2 regions of the Bacillus sp. EA-CB0995 genome follow, and region 1 is predicted to be linked to the other one. Evidence: predicted binding sites of a transcription regulator. Region 1 holds the regulator's gene; the other holds the start of a gene.

Region 1 (3,425 bases):
TTTCTTCAATATAATTTAATTTTTCTTGCGCCACTTGTTTTTGTACAGGTTTATTCGTTTCTTGTTCTTCAAGTTCTGCCCGCTCTAACATTTCATTTTTCTTTTCTATATAATAATCGTAATCGCCTAGATATTCCTCTGCCCCATCTGTTGACAATTCAATAACTTTTGTGGTGATGCGATTAATGAAATAGCGGTCATGAGAAACAAATAAAATAGTTCCTGGAAAATCAATAAGAGCATTTTCTAATATTTCTTTACTACTTAAGTCTAAATGGTTTGTCGGTTCATCTAAAATAAGCACATTTGATTTTTGCATCATCAGTTTTGCAAGAGCTAAACGTGCTTTTTGTCCACCACTTAAAGAAGAGACTGGCTTTAAAACATCATCACCAGAAAATAAAAAGTTTCCAAGTACTGTGCGGATTTCTTTTTCTGGTTGCAGCGGGTAATCATCCCAAAGTTCATCTAATACGCGTTTTGATGATGTTAAGTTTGCTTGTTCTTGGTCATAATATCCAATAGAAACGTTAGAGCCGAATGAAAAACTGCCGTTTAAAGGACGAAGTTTATCCACAAGAGATTTTAATAAAGTGGATTTTCCGATTCCATTTGGACCTACAAGTGCAACACTATCACCTCTCGTTAATTGGAAATGAATGTGCTCAATGATTGGCTCGTTATTATAACCAATTGTGATATTTTTTACTTGTAGTACATCATTGCCACTTTGCCTATCGATATCAAAGTGGAAAGAAGCAGATTTTGTATCACCGAGTGGTTTTGTCATAAGCTCCATACGATTTAATTGTTTTTGGCGACTTTGTGCCCGTTTTGTTGTGGAAGCGCGGGCGATATTTTTTTGAATGAAGTCTTGTAACTTTGTGACTTCTTCTTGCTGTTTCTCATAACGCTTCATTTCTTGTTCGTATAGCGATGCTTTAAGTTCTAAATACTTACTGTAGTTCCCCGTGTATTTTCGACTTTGTTTATTAGAGATTTCATACACCTGTGTTACGAGTTTATCTAGAAAGTATCGATCGTGTGAAACGATTAAAATAGCACCAGGATAGCCTTGTAAATATTGTTCCAGCCACGTTAATGTATCGATATCTAGATGGTTGGTTGGCTCATCCAAAATAAGCAAATCTGGTTTTGTTAGTAATAATTTGCCAAGAGCTAAACGAGTTTTTTGCCCACCACTTAAAGTGGAGATTGTAGTTCCGTGTGTCTCAGAAGGAAAGCCAAGTCCGCTTAAAACAGAGCGAATATCAGCTTCGTATTGGTAGCCGCCTTTATTTTTATAATCTAATTGCAGGCGATCATACTCTGCTAACAATCTTTCGTGTACAGTGACATTTGTGAAATTTTCTTCTTTCCCCATTTCTTGTTCTAGCCTTCGGAGTTCTTTCTCCATGCGTTGCAAGTCGAGAAATACCGTTAGCATTTCATCCCAAATGGTTAATGATGTTTCAAGACCAGTGTGCTGTGCTAAGTAACCGATAGATACATCTTTCGGTTTAATAATTTCTCCGCTGTCATGGGATAGTTCTCCCGCAATAATCTTTAATAATGTAGACTTTCCAGCGCCGTTACGGCCGACAAGTGCAATGCGATCACGCGTCTGTACCTCTAACTTAATGTTTGAAAGAATCACTTCAGCGGCGTATAACTTGGAAAGGTTATTCACTTGTAGTAGAATCAATGTTTTCACCTCAAATAATTTCTTAACTTTGCCATGATTATATTTCTCAATCATACTAAAAATAGTGTATAGTTGAACATAATAGAGAAGTTCTCTCTCTATTATACAGGGAAAACTTTCAATGCTAAACTTCCGTACATGTTTCAATCACTTGAACAGATAGGAAGAGAGGAGGGGTTGCATGGAGCAGCCTAAAATTCCGCAGGCGACTGCCAAAAGATTGCCTCTATACTATCGATTTATCCAAAACTTATCGTTATCTGGTAAGCAACGCGTATCATCTGCAGAATTAAGTGAAGCGGTGAAAGTGGATTCGGCGACGATTCGAAGAGATTTTTCATACTTTGGGGCATTAGGGAAAAAGGGATACGGCTATAACGTAAATTATTTATTGTCGTTTTTCCGCGAAACACTTGATCAAGATGATGTAACGCGTGTAGCACTAATAGGGGTAGGTAATTTAGGGACAGCTTTCTTACATTACAATTTTACGAAAAATAATAATACAAAAATTGAGATGGCATTTGACGTTGATGAAGAGAAAGTTGGAAAAGAAATCGGAGGAATTCCAGTATATCACCTGGATGAATTAGAAGAGAAATTATCCGATGATATAAAAGTGGCAATATTAACAGTACCTGCTTCTGTTGCACAAGCTGTAGCAGATCGCTTATCGCATACTGGTATACAAGGTGTTTTAAACTTTACACCTGCTAGGTTAAATATATTAGAACATATTCGAATTCATCATATCGATTTAGCGGTAGAATTACAAACGCTTGTGTACTTTTTAAAAAATTACCCACAATAAAAACGCAGGAATTCCCTGCGTTCTTATTATTTCTTCATACTACCTTTTTTCGGTTTAGAAAAAAGAAGGCGAAGTGCCAAATTAAAATCAACTGTTGCCATTATAGCAAGTAATATTGTATAAAAGTTCCAAATTGTATCTTCAACACTTGTAATTGCTAAGTATGTAAAAATACACCCAAGAAGAAAATACAAAGTTGCCATAACAAATGGTGAAGTTCGCATGTTTAAAATCCTCCGATGAATCCTTGCAATTTTTCAGCTTTTTCTATGTATGGGTGAAGTACAAATGTAATTAACATAACATTTGTATTCATCATAACGTGAGCCATAATAGGTACAATAATTCGTTTTGTTTTTACATATAAAAATGAAAAAACAAGCCCCATGGAAATATACACTAATAAATGTGTAGGGTCAAAATGAATTAAAGCAAATATAAGTGAACTCACAATTGCTGCGATAAAGAAGTTATATCGTTTATATAGTGTTCCAAATAGAATCTTTCTAAATACAATTTCTTCAAGAATGGGAGCGAATATAGAAGAAACAATCATAAATAATGGAGCAGCTTTTATAATCTCGATAATGTTTTGTGTATTTTCAGATTCAGGTTTAACTTTAAAAATTTGTGTTTCAATTGTGCCAGCAATTACTTGGGCAAATAAAGCAAGAAAAACCCCCAAAATAATCCATCCTATTGTAGCGGGAATGTTTGTTCTTTCCCGATCCCATTTTTCTGATTGTGTATCGTTGCGTAATATCAGAAGGATAATGATAAGAGCGACAAAGAAGCTAATTATTCCCCAATGTGCAGTTGCCAATTGAACCTCTTCTTGAAAGCTCCTGTTTCCATTGTTGTATATTCCGCTTTTTAAAAGGAGCCACCCTCCAATTACACCTGATAATT
Region 2 (3,425 bases), 1.3 Mb from region 1:
ACGAACTGCGGATCAACGATCGCAACGTCTGGTGTTAACTCATAATCAGCAAGCGGATATTTGATATTGTTCTTTTTATCTGTAATAACTGCAAATGGCGTCACTTCTGATCCTGTTCCAGATGTTGTCGGAATCGCAACAAACTGCGCTTTAGTTCCTAGTTTTGGATATTTACATGTACGTTTTCTAATATCTAAAAACTTTTGTTTGATACCAAAGAATTCTGTTTCTGGATGCTCATAAAATAGCCACATTCCTTTTGCTGCGTCCATTGCTGACCCACCGCCAAGAGCAATAATCACGTCCGGCTTGAAGCTTCGCATCATTTCTGCTCCTTTAAATACCGTTTCATCTGATGGATCTGGTTCTACTTCAAAGAATACTTCTATCTTTACATCATTCATATGTTGACGTAAATAATACGTTACTGTATCAACATATCCAAGCTTCACCATTCCAGGGTCTGTCACAATAAATGCACGTGAAATGTTCGGCATACTTGCTAAATATTGCGTAGCATGTTTTTCAAAATAAATTTTTGGTGGCAGCTTGAACCACTGCATATTCTTTTTTCTGTTTGCAAGTCTTTTTATATTCAGTAAATGTGTTGCTGTCACGTTTTGAGAAACAGAGTTCTTTCCGTATGATCCGCATCCAAGTGTAAGTGATGGAATAAAAGCATTATATACATCACCAATTCCGCCTTGTGATGACGGCGCGTTTACAATAAGACGGCATGCTTTCATACGTAATCCAAACTGCTTTTGTACTTCTGTATTCGTAGAGTGAATGACTGCAGAATGACCTAAACCGCCAAGCTCTAACATGTTTTCACAATGCTGCAACCCTTCTTCTAATGAATTTGCTTTTATACAAGCTAATACTGGACTTAATTTTTCACGGGATAACGGATAAGCTACGCCGACCCCTTTAATTTCTGCAACGAGCATTTTCGTATCTTCTGGTACTGTAATTCCCACTAACGCTGCAATGTAATGAGGGGATTTCCCAACAATATCACTATTTACTGCACATGTATTCTCATTTATAACAAGTTTCTCTAATTTTTTTCGTTCTTCTGTTGTTACAAAGTAACAATTGTTCGCTATCATTTCTTGTTTCACGTCATTATAGATTTCTTTATCTACAATAATTGCTTGTTCAGAAGCACAAATCATACCGTTATCAAATGTTTTCGATAAGATCACATCATTTACAGCTCGCTTCACATGTGCTGATTTTTCTATATAACACGGAACGTTACCTGGTCCTACCCCTAAAGCTGGTTTACCAGTTGAATACGCTGATTTCACCATTCCTGCGCCTCCTGTTGCTAGAACAAGTGCTACTCCTTCATGATTCATAAGCTGCTTTGTGGCTTCAACAGAAGGTCTTTCAATCCATTGAATGCAATTTTCTGGTGCTCCTGCTTTTACTGCAGCATCGCGCACTGTTTTAGCAGCTGCGATAGAGCATTGCTGCGCTGAAGGATGGAATGCAAAAATAATTGGATTTCTCGTTTTCATCGCAATGATTGCTTTAAACATCGTTGTTGAAGTTGGGTTTGTTACTGGCGTTACCCCAGCAACCACACCAACCGGCTCTGCAATTTCTATAACTTCCTCATGAGGATCCTCACGAATAATCCCCACTGTTTTATCGTTTTTTATACTATTCCAAATATATTCAGTTGCGAAAATATTTTTGATACATTTGTCTTCATACACACCGCGTCCTGTTTCTTCAACAGCCATTTTTGCTAGTGGCATATGTTGATCCACACCCGCAAGTGCCATTTCATGTACAATGTTGTCAATTTGTTCCTGTGTAAATCCTTCTAATGCTTGTAAAGCTTTTTGACCGTTCTTTACTAACGCCTCAATCATCTCTGTTACTTCTTGCATTTCATTTACAACTTTCTCTTTGACTGCCATGTAATTTCCTCCTATTTCGCTTTTGGACACATGATGTCCCTGAGGGTCTAAATATGTCCCTATTAGCTAAAAAAATAGAACTACCTTTTCTACATGAATCTTATTGTTTGTGAAACATTTCACATAAATATATGTGAAGCTTCTCGTTTCATGCTTTTTACTATACACGAGATCTTTTCATTTGTGTGTGTCCAATTTGTGAAAAGTTTCACAAATTTAAAATATAAAAAACAAGCACTACTGAGTGAAGTAGTGCTTGTTCCATTATGCTAATGCTCGTGCTAAATCTTCAATTAAATCTTCTCCGTCTTCAATTCCGACTGAAATACGAATTAATGTATCTGTAATTCCTAGTTCTGCACGGCGCTCTGCAGGAATAGAAGCATGTGTCATTTGAGAAGGAATTGAAATTAAGCTTTCTACTGCACCTAGACTTTCAGCAAGTGTAAAGTATTGCACTTTCCCAAGGACAGCGTTTAATGTTTCTTTACTATCTACATCAAATGAAATAATTGCGCCATAGCCATTTGCTTGCTCTGCTGCTAAGTCATGATTATGGTGACTGCTAAGGCCTGGATAGTACACTTTGTTTACTTTCGGATGATTTTGTAAGAACTCAGCAATTGCACGAGCATTTGCTTCATGCTCCTCCATACGTACTCCTAACGTTTTTAAACCACGTAGTAATAAAAAGCTATCTTGTGGTCCTAAAATACCGCCTGTTGAATTTTGTACGAAATGAAGCTCCTCTGCTAACTCTGCACTATTTACAGCTACTACTCCAGCAACAACATCACTATGACCACCTAAATATTTTGTTGCACTATGAAGTACAATATCTGCACCAAGAGAGATTGGTGTTTGCCAATACGGTGTCATAAATGTATTATCAACAATTGTTAATAAGTCTTGTTTCTTTAGCAAGTGCCGCAATTTGTTTAATATCTGTAATTTTTAAAAGTGGATTCGTCGGTGTTTCCACATAAATTGCTTTTGTATTTGGAAGAATTGCTTCTTTTACTACTTCTAAGTTTGTTGTATCAACAAATGTATGTTCAATTCCAAAGCGATTTAATACTTTTGACATCACACGGTATGTTCCGCCGTATACATCATCTGTTAAAACAACATGATCCCCTTTAGAGAAGAGCATCATCACCGCTGTAATTGCTGCCATACCTGATCCAAATGCAAATCCTGCATGACCATTTTCAAGAACAGCAATTGTTTCTTCAAGAGCCGCACGAGTTGGATTTCCCGTACGTGAATATTCGTACCCTTTATGATTTCCTACACCTTCTTGTTTGTACGTACTCGTTTGATAAATCGGTACTGTCACAGCTCCAGTTGAAGGTTCTCCGATATGAATACCATGAATTAATTTTGTTTTTTTCTCATTTTTTATTCCCACCCTTTGTATATATGCTTACTCAAATAGCGTTCACTGCTATCTGGAAAAATTGTTACAATATTTGTGCCCGGCTTTGCTGT

The links. Region 1 encodes Rex, which represses fermentation and respiration genes when NADH is low (regulators of the CRP and FNR family bind a similar motif). Its sites were predicted from a motif close to TTGTGAAATATTTCACAA; they were not measured.
Region 2: adhE (bifunctional acetaldehyde-CoA/alcohol dehydrogenase) is a predicted target of Rex. The motif match lies at 2,042-2,059, and genes of this name have one in related genera.

What each region holds. Positions count from the first base shown of each region.
Region 1 is NZ_CP169269.1:20,688-24,112, reverse strand. It holds gene ACEWFJ_RS00095 (ABC-F family ATP-binding cassette domain-containing protein) at 1-1,705, opposite strand, end outside; gene ACEWFJ_RS00090 (redox-sensing transcriptional repressor Rex) at 1,887-2,516, shown strand; gene ACEWFJ_RS00085 (YdiK family protein) at 2,543-2,740, opposite strand; gene ACEWFJ_RS00080 (CPBP family intramembrane glutamic endopeptidase) at 2,743-3,425, opposite strand, start outside.
Region 2 is NZ_CP169269.1:1,313,876-1,317,300, reverse strand. It holds gene adhE (bifunctional acetaldehyde-CoA/alcohol dehydrogenase) at 1-1,934, opposite strand, end outside; partial or broken gene ACEWFJ_RS06830 (bifunctional cystathionine gamma-lyase/homocysteine desulfhydrase) at 2,199-3,339, opposite strand; gene ACEWFJ_RS06825 (O-acetylserine dependent cystathionine beta-synthase) at 3,336-3,425, opposite strand, start outside.